Regions from separate parts of the Neobacillus camarae genome, predicted to be linked through region 1. Evidence: predicted binding sites of a transcription regulator. Region 1 holds the regulator's gene; each other region holds the start of a gene.
The links. The regulator Rex, encoded in region 1, represses fermentation and respiration genes when NADH is low (regulators of the CRP and FNR family bind a similar motif). The targets are predictions, from matches to a motif close to TTGTGAAATATTTCACAA.
Positions count from the first base shown of each region.

Region 2: the regulator Rex is predicted to act here: its motif matches at 3,768-3,785, upstream of ACY8D0_RS02795 (YwiC-like family protein).
Region 3: the regulator Rex is predicted to act here: its motif matches at 3,322-3,339, upstream of ACY8D0_RS25855 (formate/nitrite transporter family protein).
Region 4: the regulator Rex is predicted to act here: its motif matches at 4,722-4,739, upstream of ACY8D0_RS14775 (cytochrome ubiquinol oxidase subunit I).

Region 1 covers NZ_JBUCKX010000004.1:168,006-175,506, forward strand. Annotated here, with positions in the region: gene rimI (ribosomal protein S18-alanine N-acetyltransferase) at 1-364, shown strand, start outside; gene tsaD (tRNA (adenosine(37)-N6)-threonylcarbamoyltransferase complex transferase subunit TsaD) at 364-1,383, shown strand; gene ACY8D0_RS22250 (ABC-F family ATP-binding cassette domain-containing protein) at 1,996-3,915, opposite strand; gene moaC (cyclic pyranopterin monophosphate synthase MoaC) at 4,089-4,595, shown strand; gene ACY8D0_RS22260 (redox-sensing transcriptional repressor Rex) at 4,601-5,266, shown strand; gene ACY8D0_RS22265 (DegV family protein) at 5,382-6,209, opposite strand; gene ACY8D0_RS22270 (DUF4395 domain-containing protein) at 6,373-6,801, shown strand; gene ACY8D0_RS22275 (acyl-CoA dehydrogenase family protein) at 7,165-7,501, shown strand, end outside.
Region 2 covers NZ_JBUCKX010000001.1:575,532-583,032, reverse strand. Annotated here, with positions in the region: gene clpB (ATP-dependent chaperone ClpB) at 1-1,647, opposite strand, end outside; gene ACY8D0_RS02805 (YjzC family protein) at 1,832-2,011, opposite strand; gene ACY8D0_RS02800 (Crp/Fnr family transcriptional regulator) at 2,263-2,955, shown strand; gene ACY8D0_RS02795 (YwiC-like family protein) at 2,985-3,710, opposite strand; gene mobB (molybdopterin-guanine dinucleotide biosynthesis protein B) at 3,887-4,432, opposite strand; gene ACY8D0_RS02785 (molybdopterin molybdotransferase MoeA) at 4,420-5,685, opposite strand; gene ric (iron-sulfur cluster repair di-iron protein) at 5,908-6,606, shown strand; gene moaA (GTP 3',8-cyclase MoaA) at 6,687-7,501, opposite strand, start outside.
Region 3 covers NZ_JBUCKX010000005.1:199,048-206,548, forward strand. Annotated here, with positions in the region: gene ACY8D0_RS25835 (MBL fold metallo-hydrolase) at 1-281, opposite strand, end outside; gene ACY8D0_RS25840 (NAD(P)H-dependent flavin oxidoreductase) at 470-1,543, shown strand; gene ACY8D0_RS25845 (NUDIX hydrolase) at 1,565-2,200, shown strand; gene ACY8D0_RS25850 (ketopantoate reductase family protein) at 2,309-3,250, shown strand; gene ACY8D0_RS25855 (formate/nitrite transporter family protein) at 3,370-4,194, shown strand; gene ACY8D0_RS25860 (DUF3784 domain-containing protein) at 4,281-5,003, shown strand; gene ACY8D0_RS25865 (GNAT family N-acetyltransferase) at 5,277-5,762, shown strand; gene ilvA (threonine ammonia-lyase) at 6,124-7,335, shown strand; gene ACY8D0_RS25875 (Cof-type HAD-IIB family hydrolase) at 7,383-7,501, opposite strand, start outside.
Region 4 covers NZ_JBUCKX010000002.1:1,478,553-1,486,053, forward strand. Annotated here, with positions in the region: gene ACY8D0_RS14755 (o-succinylbenzoate--CoA ligase) at 1-834, shown strand, start outside; gene menC (o-succinylbenzoate synthase) at 836-1,942, shown strand; gene ACY8D0_RS14765 (DUF1540 domain-containing protein) at 1,994-2,155, opposite strand; gene ACY8D0_RS14770 (cytochrome d ubiquinol oxidase subunit II) at 2,238-3,287, opposite strand; gene ACY8D0_RS14775 (cytochrome ubiquinol oxidase subunit I) at 3,302-4,663, opposite strand; gene ACY8D0_RS14780 (metal ABC transporter solute-binding protein, Zn/Mn family) at 4,776-5,717, opposite strand; gene ACY8D0_RS14785 (beta-class carbonic anhydrase) at 5,965-6,537, shown strand; gene yidD (membrane protein insertion efficiency factor YidD) at 6,534-6,773, opposite strand; gene ACY8D0_RS14795 (S-ribosylhomocysteine lyase) at 6,908-7,381, shown strand; gene ytzI (YtzI protein) at 7,416-7,501, opposite strand, start outside.

The sequences.
Region 1 (7,501 bases):
GTGGAGCCGGGAAGCTTTTTATAATGAACTGAACAACAATAAATTTGCTGTCTACATCGTTCTAGAACACGGCGATAAACTGGTCGGCTACTGCGGCGTATGGATTGTCCTCGATGAGGCGCATATTACGAATGTTGCCATTCTGCCAGAATACCGGGGCAGAAAGCTTGGGGATGCGTTGATGCGCCAATTGATGGCAACGGCGAGGGAAATGGGGGCCAGAAGCATGACCCTCGAGGTACGGGTCACGAATTATGTGGCACAGTCCCTTTATCGGAAAATGGGATTTCAAAATGGCGGAATTCGAAAAAATTATTATTCGGATACTCAGGAAGACGCCTTGGTAATGTGGGTGAATTTATAATGAAGGATCAATTAATATTAGGAATTGAAACAAGCTGTGACGAAACGGCTGTCGCAATTATCAAAAATGGACGGGAAATTGCTGCCAATGTGGTAGCTTCGCAAATCGAAAGCCACAAGCGGTTCGGTGGAGTCGTTCCGGAGATTGCTTCCCGCCATCATGTTGAGCAAATCACCATTGTCATGGATGAAGCGCTGCATCAGGCCAATCTAACAATGGCAGATATTGATGCCATAGCTGTAACGGAAGGCCCTGGCCTGGTGGGAGCCCTGTTAATCGGGGTAAATGCCGCCAAAGCTCTTGCCTTTGCCAATCAAAAGCCGCTTGTTCCTGTGCATCATATTGCAGGGCATATTTATGCGAACCGGCTGGTGACAGAATTTCAATTTCCGTTGATGGCATTAGTGGTTTCCGGAGGGCATACGGAGCTGGTTTACATGAAAGAGCATGTCCATTTTGAGGTGATTGGCGAGACGCGTGATGATGCGGCAGGCGAAGCCTATGACAAGGTGGCGAGAACGTTAAGTATGCCGTATCCTGGCGGCCCGCACATTGACCGATTGGCTCATGAAGGCAGTCCGACAATTGATTTGCCGCGCGCTTGGCTGGAAGAGGGCTCGTATGATTTCAGCTTCAGCGGTTTGAAGTCGGCTGTGATTAATACAGTCCACAATGCCGAACAACGAGGGGAAACGATTGCTCCTGGGGAATTGGCGGCCAGCTTCCAAGCGAGCGTCGTGGAGGTTTTGGTTACCAAAGCAAAGCGGGCTGTTGATCAATATGGAGTCAAACAATTATTGGTGGCCGGCGGCGTGGCAGCCAACAAGGGATTAAGGGAAGCACTGGAACAAACCTTTACCAAAGGTTCTGACGTGGAATTGGTGATTCCCCCTTTATCGTTATGCACCGACAATGCGGCTATGATTGCTGCAGCGGGCAGTGTCATGTATGAAAAAGGAATTCGAGCTGAACTGAACTTGAATGCAAACCCAGGGCTGGATATTGAAAAATTTAATTAAGTCCCTTCCAATCGGAAGGGTTTTTTTATTGTAGCCCCTGACTTCTGCGGGCGTACAGGGCCTGAAGAGCCCCAGTTAACACCTTTAGCGCCGAGGTGAGCCTGCAGGTTCGCTGAGCGACTGAGGCGGAAATCAAATTTAAAGGAGCATTATTGTAAAAAAATATTCTGGCTAAAACAATGCATTTTAATTAACCGTTTGTTTAATTTTAACTCTAGTTAACCAAACGTTTGATTAATATTAATTAAACATTTGATTAACTTTGGAAAACCTTAGAATCCTTCAGGGTTTTTGGAATAAATCAAACGTTTGTTTATGTTTAATTAAACGTTTGATTAAATTATCCCCCTTTTTTAAACAAACGTTTGTTTAAAAGATCATTGTGGATAAAATTCAGGAATATAAATGGTTACGGTTGTGGATAAGTGCTGAATTATGTTGATAATGTGGATATTTTTGATATAATCTGTGGATAATGTGGAAAAGTCGGTGGATTACTGTAGTAAAGCCATCCTTTGTGTGAATAAGCTTGTGGAAAAAGCAAACCTTCTATATCTCTATAATTTTATTTGAAAATATAAAAAAACCGGACAAATAGCCCGGTTGATCCACTTATTCCGCCAATTCAGCCCATTCTTCCATGTATTGATCCAGGTTGGCTTTGGCATGTTCATTCTTGCTATTAATTTCTAATACTCTTTCATGGTCCTGAAACACTTCAGGGTCGCATAATTGCTGTTCATAGTCTTGAATTTCTTCTTCTAATTGCTCAATCTTTTGTTCGATTTCCTCTAGTCTTCGCTTTCGTTGGCGTTCTAGCTTCTTGGTTTCTTTATCCTGTTGATAACTCGTTTTATCAGCCTGGTCATTGGCAACGGCCTTTTGCAAGGAAGCTTGGGCCTCCAATGCAGCGAGCTCTTCCTGTTCCAGCTTTTTATCCAAATAGTAATCATAATCGCCAAGATATTCGGTACCGCCCGTTGGACTAAGCTCTAATACCTTAGTGGCAATCCGATTGATAAAATACCGGTCATGGGAAACAAATAAAATGGTTCCTGGATACTCAACCAAGGCGTTCTCGAGAATTTCCTTACTGTCGAGGTCCAAATGGTTGGTAGGCTCGTCCAAGATTAACAGATTGGCTTTTTCCATCATCAGCTTGGCGAGGGCCAGCCGGGCTTTTTCACCGCCGCTTAATGAGGTGACGGTTTTTAAAACATCATCACCGGAAAACAGGAAGTTACCCAAAACGGTACGGATTTCTTTTTCCGGCTTGAGCGGATATTCATCCCACAACTCGTTTAAAACACGTTTATTGGAAGTTAAGTTCGCCTGCTCCTGATCATAATAACCAATGGAAAGATTGGTCCCATATTGGACAGTCCCTGCGAGGGGCTGCAGCCTTTTAATGATGGTTTTCAACAGGGTCGATTTGCCAATCCCGTTTGGTCCGACAAGGGCAATGCTGTCCCCGCGAAATACACGGAAGGAAATTCCCTCTGACACTTTTTCCCCATGATAACCGACCGCAAGGGAGTCCACCGTTAACACGTCATTTCCGCTCTGTTTTTCAATATCAAAGGAGAAGTTGGCCGACTTTTCATCGCCTGCCGGACGATCCATGACATCTATTTTCTCCAGTTTCTTGCGTCGGCTTTGGGCCCGTTTGGTGGTCGAAGCCCGTGCCAGGTTTCTTTGGATAAAGTCCTGAAGGGCGGCAATTTCTTGTTGCTGCTTTTCGTACAACTTCATGTCCCGTTCGTAATTGGCAGCCTTCTGATCCAGATAGGCGCTATAGTTGCCGGTAAACTTTTGCATTTGCCGGCGCGACAGTTCATAAACTTGGGTCACGACCTTATCTAAAAAGTACCGGTCATGGGAAACGATTAAAATGGCTCCGTCATATCCCTGTAAATATTGCTCAAGCCAGGAGAGCGTTTCGATATCCAGATGGTTGGTAGGCTCGTCCAATATTAAAATATCAGGTTTAGTTAAAAGCAGTTTGCCCAAGGCCAACCGGGTCTTTTGGCCGCCGCTCAGGCTGGAGATGATGAGCGACTGGTCATGAAAATTTAGTCCGTGAAGCACGGAACGGATATCGGCCTCAAATTGATAGCCGCCCTGCTCCTTGAAACTCACTTGGAGCAGATCGTACTCTTTAAGGATCCGTTCGTATTTTCCCTGATTGTTGAAAATATCAGGATCGGCCATTTGTTCTTCCAGTCTTCTTAACGACTTTTCCATGGTAAGCAGGTCCTCGAATACAGTCAGCATTTCCTCCCAAATCGACAGGTTCGATTCCAAACCCGTATTTTGTGCTAAATAGCCGATGGAAACATCTTTCGGTTTGATGATTTCCCCGCCGTCATGCGATAGATGGCCGGCAATGATTTTCAGCAATGTCGATTTCCCGGCACCGTTGCGTCCAACAAGGGCAACACGGTCACGGGTTTGTAATTCGAGCTTTATATTCGATAAAATAAGTTCAGCGCCATAATATTTTTCCAGTTGGTTCACTTGTAATAAAATCATATTTTTTCACCTCAATTACCTATAAATAGTGTACCTTATTCCGAAAAGGTCGGCAATAAACGGCGGGTTTTCGGGAATGTGTTTCTTTTGGAAAAAAAAATAAGCGATTTCGTGCAAAGTTTCACAGACAGAATCGTGAAAATATAGTATTATTCCTTTGGGAGGCTTTTTAAATGGCTGAATTTACTCATTTTAATGAAGAAGGCAGGGCAAAGATGGTGGACGTTAGTGATAAGCCGGAAACAGCTCGTACCGCGCTTGCCAACTCCAGCATTACTGTCAGCAAAGAGATTTACCAAAAAGTGACCAATAATGAAATGAAGAAAGGCGATGTCTTGGCAGTTGCCCAGGTAGCAGCTATCATGGCCGCCAAAAAAACATGGGACATTATCCCGATGTGTCACCCGATTCCTCTGACCGGAGTGAATGTTAACTTCTCATGGGAGCAACAGGATGCGGATCAGTATAAATTATCGATACAAACCGAAGTAAAGACCAAAGGAAGCACTGGCGTCGAGATGGAAGCGCTAACAGCTGCGTCGGCCTGTGCTTTAACCGTATATGATATGTGCAAGGCCGTCGATAAAGGGATGGTTATCGGTCCAACCTATTTAGTAAAGAAAACCGGAGGAAAAAACGGAGACTTTATTAGAGAAGAGATAAATCAATTAGAGAGGTGAGGAGTATGGCGAACGAGACAGCAAAAATACCACAGGCAACAGCAAAACGGCTGCCCTTATATTATCGATTTATCCAAAATTTGCATGCCTCCGGAAAACAGAGGGTGTCTTCGGCAGAACTAAGTGAAGCCGTAAAAGTGGACTCAGCAACTATCCGCCGGGATTTCTCCTATTTTGGAGCTTTAGGGAAGAAAGGGTACGGGTATAATGTCAATTATCTCCTGACTTTCTTTCGTAAAACCCTCGATCAGGACGAATTGACCAAGGTTGCCCTAGTTGGGGTCGGTAATCTGGGAACGGCGTTTTTGCATTACAATTTTATGAAAAACAATAATACGAAAATTCAATGTGCATTTGATGTGGATCCGAATAAAATCGGGACTTCCATAGGGGATGTTCCCGTTCACTCCATGGATGATTTGGAAAAATACTTAGTGGAGGAAGATATCCCTGTTATCATATTAACCGTTCCTGCTCCGGTTGCTCAACTAATTACAGACCGGCTGGTGAAAACCAATGTGAAGGGGATATTAAATTTCACACCGGCGCGGTTGAATGTGCCGCCGTCAATCCGGGTTCATCATATCGATTTAGCGGTCGAACTGCAGTCATTGGTTTATTTTTTAAAGCATTATCCAAATGCGAATGAGACAGAGGCAGAGGAAGAATAGGAAAAACAGGCCTTTTTTCGGAAAAGGTCTGTTTTTTTTTTGAAGGCATTGCTCAATATGGCTGTTGATTTCCACTTCAATCAACAGAGTAAAAAAAATCAGTGAACAAAGCATTTTAGAAAGAAATAATCATGCCGCCCTTACCGGCATATGTTCCCATCGTGGCCCCCATGTAGTTCACAATGACTTCTTTTGGATGGAATCTCTCGATAAGCTCTTGCTTAATCGCTTCGGCTTCTTCTGTGTTTCCGGTATGGGTAATCCCGAATACGGTATGGGAGAAATCGCTGCTTTGCTCTTGGATGAGCTCCATCGTCCGGTTGTGAAACCGTTTCTTGCCTCTAACCTTCTCTTTGATTTCCACTTTTCCACCCTCGACTCTTTCTAAAATCACTTTGATATTCAGAATCTTGGCTAACGAGCCTTGGAATTTGCTGAGGCGGCCGCCCTTAACGATATTTTCCAACGTATCTAAAAGGACCAGGATGGTCATTTTTTCACGATAATCGGTAAGCTCCTTCAGGATTTCGTCCATTGTCCGTCCTTGACGGGCGAGTTCCGCGGCGCGGATAAGTTGCAATCCATGTCCTAGCGATCCGGCAAGAGTATCAAACACCGTGACGTTCGCATCTGACAGGTCTTTGCCAAGCGAGGCGGATTGATAGGTACCGCTCAGGCCGGATGAGATGGTCAGGCAAAGCAGCTGGTCATCACTGTTGAATCGGCTAAAGGTTTCAGCAAACAAGGCTGGTGAAGGCTGAGAAGTTTTTGGCAGCTCATTGGAGTTGAACATTTTTGTAAAAAACTCATCCGGTGTCAGGTCGACCCCTTCCGAATAGGTTTCGTTGTTGATCATGATGGTCAACGGGACCACAGTGATATTGTATTTTTCGATTAAATGTTTCGGCAAATCAGCCGAGCTATCGGTGATAATTTTGATCATAGAGACCCCGTCCTTAACTTTGTATCTTTTATTTAAGTATAACAGTTAGTAGGATTGTATGTATTTTTTAAAATTTGAGCGATAAGTTTTTCTATACAAAATAGGGGGAAATGATTAAAATATATATAAACCTATAAAACAAATAAGAAAGGTCGGGATTAAAATGGCAGAAGCAGTTCGTTCAATCCCACGTCCGCTTGTGAAAACCAATCAGTGGGTGATTGTGATTAGTGTTCTCTTAACCTGGGTGACTGGTTATGAGTGGATTTTGTTGATCCCATTTACTGCAGGAATACTTGGTCTTTTATTCGGATTTAATCCGGTTATGCAAATAGCAAAGCTTTTTTTGAAGAAGGATCCCAAATCCTATATTCCGGAGGACTGGGAGCAGCAGCAGTTTAACCAAAAGATTGCCGTGTCTTGTCTCGGGATAGGATTTCTCAGTTTTGTGCTGGGCTGGACTACACTCGGTTATGTGTTTTCAGCGCTGGTGATGATTGCTGCATTTGTCGCTATCCTGGGATTTTGCATCGGCTGTTTTATTCACTACCAATGGAGACAATACCAGTATCGCAGAACCCAGCAACAATAGAGAGAATTTAGGAAGAGAGCTGTTTTTATGCAGCTCCTTTTTTAATGGCGAGCTGATCAGTCCTAATTATGTCATGAGGACAGGAAATAAAGAAATAAACAGGATGTTGTCCTCATGGAGCCGTCATGAGGACAGAAAAGGCAGTAATGAACGTAGTTTTGTCCTCATAAAGCCATCATGAGGACAAGAATCACGGAAATCAGCAAGTTTTGTCTTCATGAACCGCCCAGAACCTTACTATAAAGAAAATTCCCCATCCTGTTAAACCCCATCTTCATTCCTCACATTGACGTCTACCCTTTTCCCAGCTTAAAATAAAACTGAATATTTGTAAAATTTCCCAATAAGAAGGAGTGACATTCAATGAACATCGCTTCCCAGGACGCTGCCACAAGAGGAGCCAATTCTTATAGCTTTGATGAATTCCTCGAAAAGCGTGCCAGCCTTGACTGGTACCGGGACGAGCCATTCTTACAGAAAGCCGTCAAAAAATTCGCCGCATCCCAGTACGAAGATATCCATAAAACCCTGCAAACTTTCTCCCCAACTGTATCAACCAAATGGAATCAATTGGCCGAACGAATTGCCCGCCCTGAAGTCCGTCCCTACATGCTTCACTACGACGCGTTTAACCACCGGATTGATCGAATCGTCCGGCCGATGGAAACCCTTCAACTCGAACAAGGAATATTTGGAGAAG
Region 2 (7,501 bases), on a different contig from region 1:
CCCGGTCCACCTGGAAACGATTGATGAGATTTCTTCTCCGGTCACTTCCTCGCGAAGAAGCCGGTTATCGTTTTCCGCCGCAGATTCGAGCTCTTTCAGTTCTTTTTCCTCCATGGGGATTAGACCGTGCCTAAGCTCAGCTGCCCTGTTTAAATCGTACTTATCCTCTGCCTGCTGAAGCTCACGCCGTAATTTTTCCAACTGTTCTCGTTTCTCCTGCAATTTTTGGATTTTCTGCTTTTCATCTAGCCATTTGGCTTTCTTTGCATTTGCCTGTTCCCGTAAGTCCGCCAATTCCTTTTGTAGTGTTTGCAGCCTTTGTTTGCTGATATCATCCTGTTCCTTAAGCAAAGCTGCCTCTTCTATTTCCAATTGCATGACTCTCCGGGTTACTTCATCTAGCTCGGTCGGCATGGAATCAATCTCCGTTCGAATCATCGCGCAAGCCTCATCGACAAGATCTATCGCTTTATCCGGTAAAAATCGATCCGTAATATACCGGTCAGATAAAGTGGCTGCCGTCACCAAGGCTTGGTCATGGATTTTTACTCCATGGTGCACTTCAAATCGTTCTTTTAATCCACGTAAAATGGAAATGGTATCTTCGACATTTGGTTCCTGGACAAGCACCTGTTGGAAGCGGCGTTCGAGCGCCGGATCCTTCTCAATATATTTCCGATGTTCGTCAAGTGTGGTAGCTCCAATACAATGCAATTCTCCTCGTGCAAGCATAGGCTTTAACATGTTGCCTGCATCCATGGCTCCTTCTGTTCTGCCCGCACCGACAATCGTATGAATTTCATCAATAAATAGAATGATTTGCCCTTCACTTTTTTTAATTTCATTTAAAACTGCTTTTAATCTTTCTTCAAATTCGCCTCTAAATTTGGCTCCAGCGATTAAGGAACTCATGTCCAAAGAGAATATCGTCTTATCCTTTAGGCCTTCCGGAACATCCTTCCGAACAATCCGCTGGGCCAGTCCTTCCACAATCGCTGTTTTCCCTACCCCTGGCTCTCCAATTAAAACTGGATTATTCTTGGTTTTTCGGGATAGAATGCGGATGACGTTGCGGATTTCCGCATCCCGGCCAATAACCGGATCGAGTTTACCTGCCCTCACTTCAGCCACAAGGTCCCTGCCATATTTTTTTAGTGCATCATAACCTGCTTCCGGGTTTTGCGTTGTCACCCTTTGATTCCCCCTTATTTCCTTGACAGCTTTCCATATATCTTCTGCAGTAATGCCAAAAGACCGGATCACCTTGTATAAATCCGATTCGTTCGCTTGGGTGCCTGCCAAAAGAATATGCTCTGCCGATATGTACTCATCGGAAAATTTTTTCATGATTTCTTCCGCGTTGACCAGCAGTTTTTGGAGCTTCCCAGTGATATACAATTTCCCTTGTTCGGCACCTGCTCCGGTAACTTGCGGCTTTTTTGCGAGTATATCTGTTAATTTATTTTGAACTTGTTTAGAAGGCAAGCCTGCTCTTTCTAAGATGGCCGTAATTAAACTATCCTCTTGGCCCATTAATGATAAGAATAAATGGGGTTCGTCAATTTCTTGATGATTATTTTTTATTGCCAGTGTTTGGGCGTCCATTAATCCTGATTGGGTCCGTTCTGTCATTCGATTCAAATCCATGACATATCACCTTCTTTGACCTTTCTTGACCTATTTTCATTATAAAACATTTGATATTTAAATGTAAAATTTAGTTAAGCCTATTCAAGAAAGAAACCTAAATTGATGTTGTTAATCATTCGCTCACCTGGCACTGATTAGCCTACGCATGTAAAAAGCCATCCGGATGGATGACTTGTTTACTTTATGGTTTTCGTGCGTATGTCCAAATTCTTTCGTCATTGGCTGTTTCAGGAAAACGCTCCCCGGCTTTTAGCTTGATCCTTTTCGGATTGACGACCGGGCTTCCAGTGTCACCCACTTCAATATAAATGCCGTTATTAGGGGCTTTTTGCCCCGAACGAAATTGACGATTTTGGCCCATTCGATTCCCTCCTTAACTTACATTCATATTATTTCCGTTTGGCATAAGTCCATTAAAGGAATTTCTTGTATTTTTTCACTATACGGAAATAATATTTCCCAAGGAATAATACAACAGTTTTGACGATTGTATGAACTTATTCAACAATTATTGCCAATTAATCTTCATTAACAATATAATTATAGTAATTTCTAGAGAGATCCAACTTTGTTTGTTAATTTTGGGATATCTCACTAAAGGTGGTTATTCGTATGCAGTTAACTAAAGACCTACCCGTTACATTAGCCCATCTATTCGAGACCGTCCACCATACAAGGAAAATGGAAAAAGGAATGTTTTTATTCCAAGAAGGAATGAAGGCGGATGAATTATATATTGTTCAAAGCGGGATTCTGCAGCTTAGCAAAATGATTCCTGATGGCAGGGAACTCACATTAAAACTGTGCTCCTATGGAGATTTCACAGGAGAAATCAACCTATTTTCTTCTTCACCCAAACACATGTTTAGCGGTCGAGTGATTGAAAGCGGTGTTGTGGCTGTAATTATGAAAAATGACCTTGAGGAAAAACTTTCAATGAACCTTCCACTTGCTCTTGAATTCATCCAATGGATTAGCCTGGAATACCGGAAAACCCAAACAAAGTTTCGCGACTTGGTTTTACATGGCAAAAAAGGGGCACTGTACTCGACATTAATCAGAATCAGTAATAGCTATGGAATCAAAACAAATAAAGGGATTCACATTGATTTGCCCCTAACAAACCAAGAATTGGCAAATTTTTGCGGCACATCAAGAGAAGTCGTTAATCGGTTACTCAGTGAGCTGCGAAAATCCGGCATTATCTCCATTGAAAAAGGGACCATTACCATTCATGATATCCACTATTTACGAAAAGAAATTGACTGTGAGGACTGCCCTATTGAAATTTGCAAAGTTAATTAAAAAAATCGGTCTCATAAAAGACCGATTTTTTAATTGATAAGAATTTGTATTGCCATAATGATGAAAAAGATGGCGGAATTTATAATCTCGTATATACCTATCTGTTTAGGTGAGAGCTTCCGCCCGTAAAATAAAAACGCCCTTGTTAAACTTGGCAAAAATGCCAAGGCCACGATCAACTGCCCCAATACCAGCGTAACAATCATCACAAGTATATGATAAATCCATGATATCCATTTATACTTATTATTGTTCTTCTCTCGAATCATAGTTTTTACATAAAAAGTACTGCCGATAAAAAATAATATCGATGATAGCCATGAAAAAAGAATGGTATGGAGTGTAATCGTTCCGGAACCAAAATAACTGCTGGCCAGTCCCGCCATGGAAAATGCCACTACGGCACTAATATCGTTTAGAAATGCTCGATCACGTTTAATGGATGAAAAATATGCATTAATCACAAAAAATGGAATCATTGCAAAACCAAAATAAATAATGGTTGGATCTTTCACGAGAGGGAAGGAAAGAAATGCTAATGCCAAAACAAGATAAATGGATGACCATTTGATATAAAACCGCATTTTTTTTCTTTTGAATAAAAAAAGTAACGGATAGGTAGCCAGATATAAAAAGAACCAACCTATGAAAAAAGGAATATGCTGCCATACAAATCCTCCATCCATCACCCCAAGCCAAAATGGAATAATCAGCATTGCCCATGCCCCATGCTGTTTTGGTATAAAAAGCTTCATTTTACATACACTCCTTGTCTTCCTTTTCTTTACTATAACCGAACACGGCGGGAGATATTGTGAACCACGTCACATAAAAAAACAAAAGAAGACCCTAGCCTTCTTTTGTTGCTGATAGGAAAGTATATAACTTTCAGGCATAAGTGCACCTACGCCTCTTTTTTCACCCGAGTGGGCTAGCCAATCGGCGAATTTTCTTTATCAATATTTTTTAACAATTGTGCAACCCGGCAAACGGCCAATTCATCATGTATGAAAAAGTGTGGGATAGTTAAATGTTGAATGAAAGGTTCTAACTGTTGCTGCCAATATCCAATCACCACTACATTGGGAACCGAATCAAGTAATAGAAGATCATCCGTGTTCCTCAAGAATAACAGCTTTGGGTACTCTTTCTCCTTGTAACCTTCAATGAGGACCACACCTGGATGAAACATACTTATTAGATCAATTTGCTCTTTTAAAGAATAACCTGAATAGTCCGCTTGCAGGATGAGCCTGCCTCCCCCTTCAACACTGGACACAATGGCACCAGCTTTCAGATATTTGGTGGAATCCTTTTCTCCTGAAATATCCGGTTTGCCGCCGTGGCCATGATGTTTAATCACAGCCGTTTTAACTCCTTGCTCTGTCAAATATTGAATCAGTTTTTCAATGAAAGTGGTTTTGCCGCTATTTTGATACCCGACGACCTGAAAAATAATGGGGGTCACCAAGGCCATTCACTGCCAGTCTGATCTTCCAGCATAAGAACATCTACTTCGGTACCCGAAGTATAACCTCTCGTCCCTCCCGGAAGAATAGTTAGGGAATTGGCCCCGGCTAGGCTCATGATAATATTGGACTTATCCAATCCACTTGGAGTAACCTTCAGTTTTCCAGACTCAATATATAGTGAACTCCGGACAAATCTTGTAAAGGGATTGGCTTTTGGAAAATCCGCTTCAAGGATGGCTGCTTCTCTCCGTAGGTGAGGGGCATTTGAATATAGCATAGTTCGGATAATCGGACGTGCGAATAATTCAAATCCCACATAACACGCGGAAGGATTGCCTGAGAGTCCAAATAAGATTTTTCCGTTTGATTGTGCAACGGTTGTGACACTCCCTGGCCGCATAGCAACCTTATTAAATAGGACCTTGGCCCCCAATTTATCATAAATTTCAGGGAGATAATCAAAGTCCCCAACTGATACCCCGCCGGTGGTGATTAAAATGTCAACTTTATTAAGAGCATTTTTTATGGCCTCGAAGCAGGTATCAAACTCGTCCGGCAATTTTCCAAAATAACGGACTTCTCCTCCGGCTCTTTTAATTTGAGCCGCAATCATGTGTGAATTGCTGTTGCGAATTTTCCCAGGTATTAGTGGCTCATCAACTTCCAACAATTCCGTTCCGGTTGCAAATAAACCGACAACCGGTTTTCTAGCAGCAGGAACCTGATGGTACCCAAACGTTGCCAAGACGGCTTGGATACCAGGATTAATCAGAGTTCCTTTTTTCACAAGTATCTCTCCTTCTTTGGCATCTTCGCCCCTAAAGGATACATTTTCACCTTTTTTAAAACTTCGCTTGATGGTAAAATATGGTCCTTCCTCTTTCTCAAAAGGGTGGACCAATTCAAACATGACCACTGCATCTGTTCCTTCAGGCATCATCGCGCCTGTCATGATTCTGACAGCTTGGTTTTCTTTTACTTGTTTATCCGAGACCATTCCGGCCCCAATATGATCGATGACTTCAAAGTCCACTGGGTTTGATTGGGAGGCATGCATGGTATCAATTGACCTGACAGCAAATCCGTCATATGGGGCCCGGTCAAAATGCGGCACATCACTTGTGGCCACGATATCCTTTGCCAAAAACCGTCCATAGCTCTGATCCAGCGGTATGTATTCGACTGCCCCTTCTACGGGACATTCCATAATCTTTTTAACTGCTTCCCCTATGGGAATGGGTTGTCTTCTTTCAAACAATCTCATCGGCTCCTTCTAAAAAACTGCTGGTCGTTAAAACAATTAAATTCATTATAAGCCTACAAAAATCTTTCCAACATAGCAAATGTCACAAATTCCATTGTTTTATTACGAAAAAAATCACCCAGTAAATCAGAAGGGTGTGATTTAAGTCACCATGTTTAGTTTCCTATTCGATTATCCTTAGATTAAGAAGCAATTCTAACTAAGGAGGAATTTAATATGACCTTTCCGTTTTCAGAGACTACGCTAGTTAAAGATATAGTAAACGAATTACCAAAAACGAGTGACGTGTTTAAGCGTAACCGTATTGATTTTTGCTGTGGGGGCAACATACCGCTGTCAGAGGCAGCTGCCCAAAATAGCCTGGACCTTAAAGTTCTATTGGATGAACTGAAAGTTGTCTATGAAAAGAATGAAAATGGTGAAAAGGATGTGGAAATATGGACCCAATCTGATTCCAACACCATAATTGAACATGTCATTGCCAATTACCATCGAGTATCGGAAGAAGAATTGACGATGCTTAGCCCATACGTCACAAAAGTATCCCGTGTGCATGGCTCCAATCATCCGGAATTGCTAAAAGTTTATGAGCTCTACTATGAATTCAAGAAGGAACTATTGGAACATATGGCTAAAGAAGAAGCAGTTGTTTTCCCATTAATCCGTAAGCTTGCTGACAATACCATTGAAGACCGTGATCAAGCCATTAATCTAATTATCGAACTTGAGAAGGAACATGATCATGCTGGCGAAATTTTACGGCAGATTCGTGCGGTTACATCTGACTTTGCACTTCCACACGATGCCTGCAATACTTACCGCTTAGTATACAATCGTCTGGAAGAACTTGAAGCATTGACTTTCATGCATGTCCATCTTGAAAACAATATCCTGTTTCCAAGATATATTGCCTAAGTGATACAATAAACTTGTTAAAAAAACTCTCTTCATGGTGAAGAGAGTTTTTTTACTATTAAAAGTACAACTGTAAATTTTCAACCGCCGATATAGGACATTTCAATTTTTTTGCGGTTTTTAGCCATTTCTTCTGTTCTTTCATCGGAATATCGATCGTTACGTCCATTCCATATGTTTATGATTCTGTGTGAAATTTCCTCATCAGATGCACCGTTTCTCATAAAGTTCCGAATATCATGCCCATTGCCATTAAACAAACAAGTAAATAGTTGGCCATTAGCAGAAAGGCGGGAACGGGTGCAGCTTGAGCAAAATGATTCTGAAACGGATGTAATAAACCCGACCTTTACTCCGGTATCTTTATAACGGTAATGTTTGGCTACTTCACCAAAGTACGCCGGGTCCACTGGCTCCATTTCAAACTGGTCCTTTAAAATTTCATATATTTGTTTTTTGGTTATCACATCATCCATTTTCCAGCCATTTGTAGAACCAACATCCATATATTCAATGTACCGCAGCTCCAAACCATTTTCTTTACAAAAAGCAGCCATTGGAACAATCTCAGAATCATTGAGGCCCTTTTTTACAACCATGTTTACCTTGACTCCTAATCCAGCTTGTTTGGCTGCTTCAATTCCTTCTAGAACAGGTCCTGTTCCTACACCACGACCGTTGATATTCCCAAACAATTCATCATTCAAGCTGTCAAGGCTTACATTAACCCGTTTTAGTCCGGCCTGTTTCAGCCTTTCTGCCAGTTTAGGGAGCAGGACACCATTAGTGGTTAATCCTAGGTCACTTAGCCCTTCAATTGCAGACAGTTTTTCAACGAGAACTGGCAAATCCCTGCGGAGAAGCGGCTCACCGCCCGTTAACCTGATTTTCTTTA
Region 3 (7,501 bases), on a different contig from region 1:
TCTTGATGACAATAAACGGTAGGGGACCAGTGGGTTAATTGCCGCACTCCTGGGGCGTGGTCTGGATGGGAATGAGTAAGGACAATGCTAGTTGGCACGGCAAGTTCGTTTTTAGTTATGGCTTCTTCTAATAACTGCTTCGTTTCCGGCAGGTCATAGCCCGCATCCACCAACAGGGATTCTTGCTCATTGCCAATTAAATAACAGTTTGTCGTCGTATGGGGCATGATGGTTGGTGTATGAATAGGGACACGAATCATTTTAAACTCATTATTTGTCATCTAAAGCATCCTTTCATAGACAATACATAATAAATTTTATCTAATGTATTCACGATGAATTTGTGATATTCCTTCATCAATAGGCAAAAATCCACATTGAGGTACTAATACTTATTTTTCTTTAGAATAAAAGTTAGGTAGAATAGAAATAGATAAATCTTGGAAAAAGCATAGAGAGGTATAATCACATGAAGCTAAACACGGAATTATGCACCATCCTGGGGATTTCCTATCCTATCATTCAAGCTGGAATGGCCGGAGGTCCGACAACCCCTGAACTTGTTGCCAATGTGTCCAACGCTGGCGGTCTCGGAACATTGGGGGCGGCCTACATGAAGCCTGAAGACATGAGGTCTGCCATCCGAAAAATCAAGGAAAAAACCAATCATCCATTTGCCGTTAACTTGTTTTGTACAAATTGGACTGACCAGTATGACGGTATGGAAGACTCACAAAAGATTCTAAACGCCATAAGGGAAAAATTGCAAATTGAAAATAGCTCCGAACCAGTAAAAACGGCCAATTTTTTTGAAGAACAGTTCAGCATTATTCTGGAAGAAGATGTACCTGTCCTTTCAACTGCATTTGGTGTGCTTCCGAGTAATAAAGTATTAGAATTAAAGAAAAAGAATATTCTAATAACCTCGATGGTCACAACCGTTCAGGAAGCGTTAATCGCAGAGGAAAACGGGGCGGATATCATAGTGGCACAGGGAAGTGATGCCGGTGGGCATCGGGGAACCTTTGAAATAGAAACAAAGACCAACGGGGCATTGATTGGGACGTTTTCTCTGGTACCACAAGTAGTGGACGCCGCGAAAGTACCGGTAGTGGCTGCCGGTGGAATTATGGACAGCCGGGGTCTTGTTGCGGCTTTGGCATTAGGGGCACAGGGTGTACAAATGGGAACAGCTTTCTTAACGGCAATGGAGTCAGGGGCACATCCTGCCTATAAGCAGGCATTAATCAACAGCAACGAAGAAAGTACGGTCGTAACGAAAGTATTTTCAGGTCGACCCGCAAGAGGAATAAAAAATGAATTTATAAATGCATACGAGGCGGCAGGCATCTCCCCGGCTGATTTTCCTACCCAAAACACATTAACAGGTGATATCCGCAGGGAAGCGGCGAAACAAAACAATCCGGGATATATGTCACTTTGGGCCGGACAGGGAACAAGGCTTTTACAGCAAGGAATGCATGCAGCCCAATTGATCGATAGCCTGGTCGAAGGCGCGGAACGCATATTAAAAGCAAATTAAAAACATAATGGAGACATCTATATGGAAACTGAAATGCTAAGAATTTTTGATAAGGACAGAAATTTTGTGGGGGCCGCCACAAGGGCTGATGCCCATCGGCTTGGACTCTGGCATGAGGTTTTTCATTGCTGGTTCATTGGCCATGTGGCTGGTGTTGACTATATTTATTTACAAATCCGCAGTCACAGAAAAAAAGATTACCCCAACCTCTTGGATATTACGGCAGCCGGCCATTTATTGGAGGGAGAGACCGTCCAGGATGGAATCAGAGAGGTAAAAGAAGAGATTGGCATAGACCTTTTAATGGAAGACCTGGTTCCTTTAGGAATTGTTTCTTACAGTGCCATTAGTGAAAATCTAAAAGATAATGAACATGCCCATGTGTTTTTGTATGAGACCCATCAGGAGTTAGAGGATTTTATCCTGCAGGAGGAAGAAGTCTCAGGAATTTCCCGGATTCCATTTTCCTCGTTCTTTGAACTTTGGCTGGGGGAACTTGAACGAGTTCCCGTGGAGGGATTTAAAGTACAGGAAGATGGAAGCAGGATGAAGTTTTTACAGATTATGACTAAGACTCAGTTTGTCCAGCATGTTCCACCGTATTTTGAAAAAGTATTACCGGCTATTAAGGAATATTTACAACAGAAAAACTTATGAGAGATACAGGTTTTCAAAATTTTTATATTTTTGAAAACAATTTATCTGAAACGTATAATAATCTTAGAGTTCAATAGATAAGCCATCAGAAAGGGGATTCGTTTCGTTTTGGAGATTCGTAAGGTTTCAATTATTGGATTGGGTGCACTGGGGATTTTATTTGGACATCAATTATCCAAAAACATGCCAAAAGCTGATTTGCGAATTATTGCTGATGAAGGGCGTAAAAATCGTTATGAAAAAGAAGGGGTTTTTTGTAACGGGGAACGCTGTGACTTTCAATATGTAACACCGAATGAAGCATGCGAGCCGGCCGATTTGCTTATTTTTACCGTGAAATTTGATGGGCTGCAGGATGCCATTCAAAAAGTTAGAAACCATGTTGAAGAAAACACCATTATCCTTTCGGCATTAAATGGGATTACTAGTGAAGAAATCATTGGGAAAGCCTATGGGCTCGATAAGCTTTTGTATTGTGTTGCCCAAGGGATGGATGCGGTAAAGGTAGGAAATGAGCTTACATATGATCATATGGGAATGCTCTGCTTTGGTGAACGCGAGCCGGGCATCATTACCAACCGGATGAAATCTGTTGCTGAATTTTTTAATAAAACAGGAGTTCCATACCAGCTGGATTCCGGTATGCTGAAACGGCTGTGGGGAAAATTCATGCTGAACGTCGGGGTCAATCAAACGGTGGCTGTCTATCAAAGCGATTATGGTGAGATTCAAAGAGAGGGGGGAGCAAGGGAAACGATGATCGCTGCAATGCGTGAGGTCATCGCCCTTTCCGTTAAAGAAGGGATTCCCTTAACAGAAGCGGATTTGGATTATTGGTTGGAGGTTCTTGCCAAATTAAGTCCGGATGGGAAACCCTCAATGGCTCAAGATGTTGAAGCAAAAAGATACAGTGAAGTGGAATTGTTTTCGGGAGCAGTCATAAAATTAGCAGAAAAACACGGAGTAGAGGTACCTGTTAATAAACAACTCTACGAAAAAATAGGATTGATTGAAAGCCAATATTCACAAGAAAAATTATTAAACATCTAGATTCTAATAGGCAGTTTATAATGTTACCAAAACGTTCACATTGTTTTCTCTTTATGTAAGGTAAAATGAATATGTTATTTATTTCACAAAGTTTATTTTACATAAGGGAGACAATGGTTATGGCGTATAGTAAACCTGATAAAATTATGGAAATCACTGCTGAATATGGAACAAAGAAAGCCAAATATCCTACATTAAGAACATTGATCTTAGGGTTTGAAGCAGGTGCCTTTATTGCTTTGGGGTATTTGCTGTTTATCCGTGTCACAGCAACACTACCTGGTGATCTTCAGGGACTTAGCAGTTTAATAGGAGCTTCCCTGTTTCCAGTAGGGCTTGTTTTGACACTGCTTGCAGGGGGAGAACTCTTGACCGGTAACATGATGGCTGTTTCGATGGCAAAGCTGGCTAAAAAAGTCACGTTAAAGCAAGTTGCATGGAACTGGCTGCTAGTGACTGACAGCAACTTTGTTGGGGCTGTCTTTGTTGCCTATGTCTTTGGACATTTAGTTGGATTAACGGAAGCAGAACCGTTTTTAAGTAAAACAATCGATATAGCAGAGCATAAATTAGACGCTACCTTTCTTCAGGCATTTCTCTCAGGGATTGGCTGTAACTGGCTAGTGGCATCGGCCGTTTGGCTTTCTTACGGGGCAGAGGACATGTCCGGAAAAATCCTTGGCATTTGGTTTCCAACCATGACATTCGTTGCCGTTGGATTCCAGCACGTTGTCGCCAACATGTTCGTGATTCCAGCAGCCATTTTTGCTGGCCACTTCACATGGGCAGAATATCTTGAAAACTTCGTTCCAGTATTCCTAGGAAACGCTGTAGGCGGAGTCCTATTCATCTCCATGGCCTACTACCATGCCTATAAAAAAGCAATCACACCATTAAACATACCTAAGGCAGTAAAACCGATGGCAAAAACCGGAAGCAAATAAATGTGAACAATTTGTGAGGGGTCAGGCCCCCATTGCTGTACTGAGTTAAAGTGTGGAGGGCCTTGCACCAGGGGGGACCTTGATTTATGTGGGTGCTGGTGATCGTTCAAGTAGGGATGATTTTGTTATTTGGGATTTTAGCATGGGCGATTCTCAAGAAAAAAGCTTATTCACTGCTTTCAGGGTTTGCATTACGGCCCAAGGAAGAGCAGCAGAAGCTGATTGAAAATGGCTTACCGCAAAGAACCGGTAAGTTGATGCTGGTTACGGCTGTCGGGATGCTTATTTTGCTCCCACTGGTTTTTACCTCATTTAAGTATGTGATCGAGATTCAATTTGGTTATATGGTTCTTGTCCTTTTGGGTGGCTTTATTTATATTTCAAGATATGATGTGCCAAGAAAGAGAAAACAAAGCTATTTGATCTCGACCTCGCTTTTTGTGGCAGTCATGGCCTTAATCGGGGTTATCATGTACCAGGGGTACAAAGATTATCAGCTAACACTACAGAAACAAACGTTTGAAATTACTGGCCCTTATGGGGATAAATGGTCTTACCAGGATGTAAAGCAGGTGGAACTCCTGGATAAAATGCCGGAGGTCACTTACAGACAGAATGGATTTGGGGTTTCCACCATGTTAAAGGGGAAATTTAAAGTGGAAAATTACGGAAATGCCTTATTGTTTATCCGAAAAAATTCCCCGCCTTACATTTATATCGAAACATCCAAACAAAATCTTTTTATCAATGCAAAGACACCAGAACAAACGGAACAATGGTTTGCAGATTTGAAAGATAAGGTGGAATAACGATTGTCCTTGAAAAACGCTGGAAATAGATTTAACGGGTTCGGATTTGAAGTACAAAACTTCGAATAGCATATCAAATAACAACCAAAATAAACACAAAATTATCAATTAATTAACAGTAAAATTAGCAATCAAAATGGAGCATTTACTTAGAATAATGCTCCATTTTTCATTTCTCCTATAATTTTAAAAAGGGATTAACCAAATTAACGAAACAAATTTTATAATGGGAAAATTATTTGTATTCAATTATGGTAAGAAAGGTTGATTTGAATGGAATTTATTATTCGAGAGATGCAAATGGAAGATATTCCACAAGTACAACAAATTGCTAAAACAAGTTGGAATAGTACATATCAAGAGATTATTCCTCTTGAGATACAAGAAAGTTTCTTAAAAGCCGCTTATAATGATGAAATGATGCAGAACCGATTAGACAATTCATTTATATGGGTTTCAGAAACTAATGGAAAAATTGTAGGATTTGTCAACTTTTCTCCCGTAAAAGAAGATGGAAAAACGGAACTCGCAGCAATATATTTAAACCCTGAATATCAAAGTGTAGGCATAGGGACAGCGTTGCTTAATGAAGGGATAAAAAAGCTAGAAGGTATAAATGAGATTTTTATTAATGTTGAAAAAGACAATACCATTGGAACAACGTTTTACAAGGCAAAGGGGTTCAAAGTTGTTTCTGAATTTGACGATAACTTTGATGGACATACCCTAAAAACACTAAGAATGGTTTTAAAAGTATAAAGCCCGCTAAACGGCACGCTTTTTTCTTTATAAGTATCCATTTATTAACAGATATATTAGCAGCCAAATTAACACTATTTAGCAATATGACAAAAGCTAATGTCACTCTGCTGAAAAGTATGTGAATTGTGATGTTATTTAATACGATAAATCGCTAGAGACATTATTAAACCAACAAAATTAAAGGTCCAAATCATATGTGATTTGAACCTAAAATTGATACTCTAATTAAGTTTTTGTACTCATAAACCGAACCCGTTATTATAGATTCAAGTGTTTTTTTTTTCATTCTTCAAACAGAATAGTTTATTTTTTCCAGTACACTCTAATACCAAACAAAGGTTTCTAGGAGGTCTGGAAATTGGTCACTTTGGAAGATATTATTGCTGCTAGAGAAAAGTTGAAGGGGGTAGTCCATACCACGCCACTTGATTTTTCACAAACATTCAGCAACCTTTCCCACCATAATCAGGTGTATCTTAAACTTGAAAACTTACAGAAGACTGGGTCATTTAAAGTAAGAGGATCTTATAATAAGCTTACTTCATTATCGAAAGAGGAGCTGGAAAAAGGAGTAGTCGCCGCTTCTGCCGGTAATCATGCCCAAGGGGTGGCTTATTCCAGTTCAATGCTTGGAAACCCCTGTACGATTGTCATGCCAAAAGGGGCCCCTCTTAGTAAAATATCAGCCACCAGACAGTATGGGGCGGAAGTCGTATTAGAGGGGAATGTGTTTGATGACGCCCTAGCCCATGCACTAGGAATGAAGGAAAAAATGGGGGCAACCTTTGTGCATGCATTTGATGACAAAGCCATTATTGCCGGCCAAGGTACGGTCGGGTTGGAAATCCTGGAACAGCTCCCGGATGTGGATGCGATTATGTGCCCTGTTGGAGGCGGTGGGTTGATTGCTGGGGTCGCTTTGGCTGTCAAAGAGAAAAATCCCAATATTCGTGTATATGGAGTCCAAGCTCTAGCATGCCCAAGCATGAAGGAGTCATTGATGGAAAACAAACCGGTCATGGTCGACTCTACCCCGACGATGGCGGATGGAATTGCGGTAAAAAAACCGGGGAAACATCCTTTTAAAATTGTTCAAAAATATGTCGATGACATTTTTTGTGTTGATGAAATGGAAATTGCCAGGACGATGCTATTGTTGCTGGAACGGAATAAGCTCTTGGTGGAGGGTTCCGGTGCTGTTTCTTTAGCCTCATTGCTGTATCAAAAGGTCAATTTTAAAGAAAAGAAAGTCGCTGCTATTATAAGCGGGGGAAATGTGGATGTCAGTTTTATTTCACGTATTATTGAACGCGGAATGGTCGAGTCCGGCAGGTATGCTAACTTTTCCATTATTTTAAAAGACAAGCCGGGCGAACTGCAGCGGGTGCTCAGTGCGATCACTGAACTGGATGCGAATATTCTGTCCGTTGATCTTCAGCATGTTGGAGAGGATATATATCCAGGTTATGCTCAACTGGAGCTTTCATTAGAGACAAAAAATCAAGATCACATTCAGACAGTATGCAATGTGCTAAAAAATAAAGGATATGCTGTCAAAGATAATTTTTAAATTTTGAACACCCCTGATTCCTTTTAAAGGTACAGGGGTATTAGTAGTTAAAAATTTAGTAAATGACGAACAGCATAAGCAAATCCATTTTCATCATTGGTTTTGGTAACGATATCCGCTTCCTGTTGAATATGGAATGGGGCATTTCCCATTGCAACAGATGTGG
Region 4 (7,501 bases), on a different contig from region 1:
CTCCATGAAAAATTTGATGTGGAAAATACAATAATCGATATTGCAGAAAAGGGTGTCACAATGATGTCTGTGGTCAGTACAACGCTTACTAGAATCGTGAACGCACTTGGAGACAAGCGTCTTCCGGACCGGTTTCGTTGCATGCTGTTGGGCGGAGGACCTGCACCCTTGCCGCTGCTGGAGGCTTGTGTAAAAAAAGAGATTCCGGTTTTCCAAACGTATGGCATGACAGAAACTGCCTCGCAAATTGTCACACTTTCTCCTGAATATAGCATAAGGAAACTAGGTTCGGCCGGGAAGCCATTATTTCCTTCGGAAATCAAGATTGTTCTCGAAAATGGGAAGAGGGCACAAGCCGGGGAAGCAGGAGAAATCGTCGTAAAAGGCCCTAATGTAACAAAAGGCTACCTGCATCGACCCGAGGCCACCCAAGAAAAAATCCAAAATGGCTGGCTTCGTACGGGGGACATGGGCCTTATCGACCAAGATGGATTTTTGTTTGTCCTCGACCGGCGTTCCGACCTCATTATTTCAGGTGGGGAGAATGTTTATCCTGCTGAAATTGAAGCCGTGCTGTTATCCCATCCTGATATTGAAGATGCCGGGGTAACAAGTCAAGAAGATGAACAATGGGGACAGGTTCCTATTGCTTTCATTGTAAGATCCGCCCAATCCATTCTCTCCAAAGCGGACCTTCAAGCATTTTGCCGAAATCAATTGGCCAAGTACAAGGTTCCTAAACAGTTTTATTTTGTTGATCGGCTGCCAAGGAATGCCTCCAAAAAACTGCTGCGCAGAACCTTGAAAGAATGGTTGAATGAGGGAAGGGTATAGGATGAAAATTTCTTCAATTGATTTGTTTGTTATTAAAATGCCGCTTAAACAACCTTTTGTGACCCATTTGGGGGAAGTAACGGGGCGGGAAGGGCTTATTGTAAGGGTGTTAGATAGGGATGGATCTGCTGGGTACGGAGAAGGGGTTGCATTTTCATCGCCATGGTATACCGAAGAAACCGTGGCCACCAGTATGCACATGCTGGGTGATTTCTTGATTCCATTACTGCAAAAACAGCCGATTGGCCATCCAGAACAGGTTACAAAACTGTTTCACTCGGTAAGAAGGAATAATATGGCCAAGGCGGCAATTGAGACTGCACTGTGGGATTTATTTGCCAAACAGCACTCGGAATCACTGGCGCAAACAATTGGCGGCACTGCGGAAAGGATTCCTTCAGGAGTAGTAGTTGCAACTGATTCGATGAAGAAAGCGCGGGAGCAAATTGAGCAATATCTTGCTGACGGGTACAAGCGAATTAAAGTAAAAATTAACCCTGTTATGGATTATACCTTTTTATCAGAAATTAGGCGCCTTTATCCGGAGTTGCCAATCATGGCAGATGCTAATTCCGCTTATACATTGAAAGATATCGACCGTCTAAAAGCGCTTGATGAGCTGAATTTGCTGATGATTGAACAGCCATTGGCATACGATGATCTGATTGAACATGCCATGTTGCAAAAACAAATTAAGACGCCTATTTGTCTGGATGAGAGCATTGTCAGTTTTGAGGATGCCCGAAAGGCCATCGAATACGGGAGCTGTAAAATCATTAATATAAAAGTAGGCCGTGTAGGCGGCATAAATGAGGCAAAGCGGATTCACGATTATTGTTATGAAAAAGGCATACCGGTATGGTGCGGCGGCATGATTGAATTCGGGATATCCCGGGCACATAACATAGCTCTAGCTTCCATGCCAGGTTTTACGATTCCGGGGGATATCTCTGCATCCAATCGATTCTGGGATGAAGATATCATATCTCCGGAGGTTACAGTAGAAAACGGCATGATAGCTGTTCCTACAACACCAGGGATTGGTTATGAAATCAACAGCAAGCGTCTAGAGCAGACCCTGATACACAAGAAGACTTTCACGTTTTAAAAGGGAACCAGCTATGAAGCTGGTTCCCTTAAGATTATATGCTAATAATAGTTATGATAAATCTACAGGTTCAAACGTTTTGCAGTCCGTCTCTCTGATGGTATCGGCCGTTTCACCAGTATGGGAGACAACATAGATTTGGTCAGCGCTGCATTGATTTCCTTCAGCCCAAAATGTGCAATTGTTTACTTCACATAGAACATCTTTAGCCATTTTTGTATCACTCCTTGGTATGGGATACAACAATAGCTTGTGAAGTTTGTGGCAAAACCATTCCTGTCATTATAAGGGAGTCCTATTTTTTAGAGCCAGAGACTTTTCCTTGCCTTAGGTAGCGTTTGTCATTCATAAACAAACTCCAAAAGTAGACAAAGCCTGGGAACAAAATGGCAAAAGCGACGATGTAGGTAATAAAAATCGCCCGAAAGGAATTAGGATCCGTAAATGCTTCATGAATGGTGACTTCCGGATAAACGATATATGGTAAATGAGCTTTTCCATAAACATAACTCGCTGCTAAATACTGCGCTGTAATGGCAATAACAGATAGACGCGGCCGCCCTTTTACATTTCTTCCGGGTGAGGGGAGAAAAAGACCGAGACCACCTAGCAAGAACAACGCTAATGACAAATATAGTACAGGTAAATCGTCCATCATTTTTTTGTAAATCCAGGCATCTTCGGCTTTAAGAGTAAACATGATAAGAAAAGCCATTACTAATGAAACAGGTCCTATCCAGAGGGCATCCCGGCGATAAATTTGGTATGCCTCAAATTCCTCTGATGCCTTTGAATAGTCAGCCAATAATAAGGAAGAAAGGAACAGGGTACTCGTAATGGCAAACCCAAAGAAAGCATACTCATTTGGGCTTGTAAATAATCCAATTAAATCTAAAGTCTGCTTGGAGTCCGTTATATCGACAAAGTTTCCGTGAGTGATGGGCAATACACTAATAAGCAGTCCAGGGATGATAATCCCACATATTCCGGAAATGTAGGTAAGTGGCTTTCTGTATTCCTGTACGATGTTTGAAAAAACTAAAAAGGCACTGCGAATTGCTAACAGCAACAGAATGAGAGACCCCGGAATTAACAAAATGGTTCCGAGCGTATAGGCTCCTTTTGGAAAAAGGCTATAAACGGCTACGACCAATGCCACAATGAATGTATTCGTAACCTCCCAGGTGGGGGATAGGTACCGGTTGGCAATATTGGTGGCCCCTGTCTTTTTTCGATTAATATAAAACATTGACCAAAATCCGGCGCCAAAATCCATCGTTGCCATTACGGCATAAATAAATACAAACCCCCAAAGTACGGTTACCGCTAAATAAGCATCCAGCATACTGTTACACCTCTTTATGAATTCGAGTTAAATAGAGGTACCCCTTTTTGCTCCGCGCGATTCAGGTCATCGATTACGGTATTTTTCTTAAAATAATAACGCAATACAAATAGGACAGCCACGGCTAAAATTACATAAACGATTGCAAATAGGATAAATAAAATCCCAAGATTAGCAGCGGTTGTAACCGAATCCTTAGTAGAGAGGGTTCGGTAAATCGTCCACGGCTGCCTTCCGGTGCAGGCAAAAATCCAGCCAAACTCAATGCCTAAAATGGCGAGTGGGCCGGAGACTACATATAGCCACATGAGCCACTTGGGAAACCTGTCCCTCTTAAAAAATTTTCTGATAAATAGACCTAAAAATGAAATGAGGATAAGCAAGGAACCAACACCTACCATGGCATTAAATAAGGTATGGATAAACAGTGGCGGCCATTCCTCCTCAGGAAATTCATGGAGTCCCTTGACAACAGTATCAAATCGATTTCCTGATAAAAAGCTAAGCGCCCACGGAACTTCAATTCCCCATTTGACGGATTCGGTTTCCTTGTCTGTATAGCCGCCGATAGTAAGCGGGGCATAAGATTGCGTTTCAAACAGTCCTTCCGCTGCAGCAAGTTTTTCCGGTTGGTATTTATGAAGATATTGAGCGGATTCATGGCCATTTAAGGCTGTCAGCAACGAGAATATCCCGCCAATTACCAGACTTAACATTAATGCTTTTTGATGAAACCGATAAATCCTCGATCCAGCCTCTGCCTTTAACATTTTGTATGCCGAAACGGTCGTTACGATAAAAGCCCCTGTCATATAAGCCGATAAAGAGACATGGCCTGCAGTGACAAAAAAGCTTGGGTTGAAAAAGGCGGCCCATGGGTCCACATCGGTAATTTTTCCGTTTTCGATTCGAAACCCAGTCGGAGTTCCTTCAAAGGCATGGACATTCGTAATTAACACAGCAGAGCTAAGCGCTCCTATGGCTACAAAAATCAAGCTGGCAATCCTCATCCACGGAGCTATCCGTTCTGCAGCATAAACGTAAATGGACATAAATAAAGCCTCGATGAAAAAGGCATAAATCTCAATTTGAAAAGGAAGAGCCATAACTTTTCCTATGACTTCCATGAATCCGGGCCAGAGTAATGACAATTGCGTCCCCGCAATCGTGCCTGTAGGAATGCCTACTCCCAATAGGACAGCAAACGCTTTTGTCCATCGTTTTGCCATGACTACATATTCAATATCCTTTGTTTTTTGATAGCGCAATTCGGCCATTAGCATCATAAACGGCAAGCCTACTCCAATAGTCGCAAAAATAATATGAAAACCCATGGTTGTGCCAAATAAACTCCGGGCAATCAGTAAATCATTCATTCCGCCATCTTCCTTTCTACAACTAATCCCCCTTAGTGTTAGCATTATTAAGTACAATATGTAAAATTTTCCTCATGGGACAATAAAAAACCTCCCGGGTCGGGGAGGCGTATTAATCATTTAGAGCCTTATCCAAGGTATTAAGATTGTGTTCCATTAAGGTAAAATACGTTTCTTTCTTGTTGATTTCATCTTTGGTTAAAACGGCAAGGTTATGAATCGGCAAGGAGCGGGCGCCAATTTCTTTTTGGATGACTTTCCCTAATCGTGATTGCACATTCTGTTCAAACAGAATATAATGCAGCCCTTCCTGGTCAGCCGTGGCAGCAATTTTCTCAAGCTGTTTTTGTGTGGGTTCATTTGTGGTTGATAACCCTGAGATACTGAGCTGCTCTATCCCGTATCGCTGCTCCCAATACCCAAAAGCCGCATGAGTCACGATGACTTTCTTATGTTTTGCTTGGGAAATAGTCGTCTCAAACTGATGATTCAGGTCGTCTAATTCTCCCGCCAGTTTTTGGTAACGGTCATTGAAATATTCTTTGTTATTAGGCATCTTTTTTATGAGTGAGTCACGGATTACAGCGGCCATTTCTTTGCAATATACCGGATCCAGCCAGACATGGGGGTTCACATTATGGCCATGTTCATCGTCCTCACTGTCATCGGAAGCTGCAGACGTATTCTTTGGCAGTTCAAGCCGGTCTGCCACGGGCACCATGGTGACATTTTGGTTCTTTAATGTATCCTTTGCCGATTGCACAAAGCCTTCCAGTCCCAGACCGATGTAGAAAAATAAGTCAGCATCCGCCAACTTCATCATATCTTTTTGTGATGGCTCAAAGGTATGTTCATCAGCACCTGGAGGGTAAACGGTTTTTACGTCAACGTATTTACCGCCGATCTGTTCAGTGAAGTATTGAAGGGGATAGACAGTTGAATATACAGTTAATCCATTCTTGCTTTCTTTTGTGGTCCCTTCATCCTGTGCACAGGATGACAAAAAGAAACTGAATGGTAAAATAAGCGCCAGCAAGAGAATAAGTCTTTTCATAAAGAACTCCTTAATTTCCTTAGTTAGTAAAGCGTAAAAGATTATCGACTTTGGGAAATGCCTTTCTTATAAATCGGATTTATTACGATTTATTTTCGAAAAATTTTTAATTAAATATACGCTAATACGGAATCATTCCGATTTCCTTTGTATCTTACAGGATAATAGGCTTAAATGCAAGTGGAAAAATTGTCTTTAGCCTGGGTTTTATGTATTCTTTATATAAAGGATGGAAGGGAGAGTTTGTATGGAACAAACTACTATATTAAAGGATATGCTGGACTTTAATAAAAAATTTGTGGATGACAGGGAATATGAAAAATATGAAACCACGAAATATCCGAATAAAAAGATGGTGATCTTGACTTGCATGGATACCAGGCTGCTTGAATTATTGCCAAAAGCGCTTAATCTGGGCAATGGAGATGCCAAATTAATTAAAAATGCGGGTGCGCTTGTCTCCCACCCATTCGGCAGCATTATGCGGAGTATTTTAATTGCGGTATATCAATTGCAGGCTAAAGAGGTGATGGTCATCGCCCATCATGACTGCGGGATGAACGGGTTGCACGCTGAACCGGTCATTTCAACGATGAAAGAGCGGGGAATAGCGGACGGAACCTTTCAAACACTTGAATATTCCGGCATTGACATTAAACAATGGCTGCATGGCTTTGATAACGTACAGGAAAGTGTTAAGCACAGTGTTAGCACAATCAAACAGCATCCACTGATGCCAAAAGGAGTTCCTGTTCATGGTTTGGTTATTGACCCCCATACAGGTAAGCTTGATTTGGTTGTGGATGGATATGACAGCTAATTTTTCTTTGGTTGATTCCGTTTCTCCGGAACCGGGTCTAGTCCGCCAGGATGAAACGGATGGCATTTTAAAATCCGTTTAACCGTCAGGTACCCGCCTTTTATGGCGCCGAACCGCTGAATAGCTTCCAAACCATAATGGGAGCATGTGGGATAAAAACGGCATGTTGGCGGTTTTATGGGTGAAATCACAACCTGGTAAAAACGAATTAGGCCGATAAAAAATTTTTTCAGCATGGTCAAACTCACTTCCTCTTCTCTCTAAGATACCATATCAAAGGGTTTCCGTCTAAAACGGAAAGATTTGAACGGATGAAAAATGGCTGAATTTATAGTATGATAGAGATTAGATGTGAAAAGGAGTGATTGAGATGCCTTCAGTTGAAAGCTTTGATCTAGACCATAATGCCGTTAAAGCTCCGTATGTCAGACATTGCGGCGTTCATAAGGTCGGCAGTGACGGCGTTGTTAATAAATTTGATATCCGTTTTTGCCAGCCGAATAAACAATCGATGAAACCGGATGTCATTCATACATTGGAACACTTGCTGGCGTTTAATATTCGCAAGCATGTCGAAAAATTTGGCCATTTTGATATTATTGATATTTCGCCAATGGGCTGCCAAACCGGTTATTACCTGGTTGTCAGTGGGGAGCCATCCGTAAGAGAAATTATTGATCTATTAGAAGATACAATGAAAGAGGCCCTTGAGGTCACTGAAATCCCAGCAGCTAACGAAAAGCAATGCGGTCAAGCTAAACTCCATGATTTGGAAGGGGCCAAGCGGCTGATGCGCTACTGGCTGGAGCACAGCAAAGAAGAGCTTGAGCAGGTATTTGCCTAATAATATAAAAAAACTCGCCTCAGGCGAGTTTTTTTTATACATTCTTATTTTGCTGGTCCTCACTTGTTTCTTGGCCGGCATATTGGTTATTTTCGATCGGGTCAACCGTATGCTTGTAGG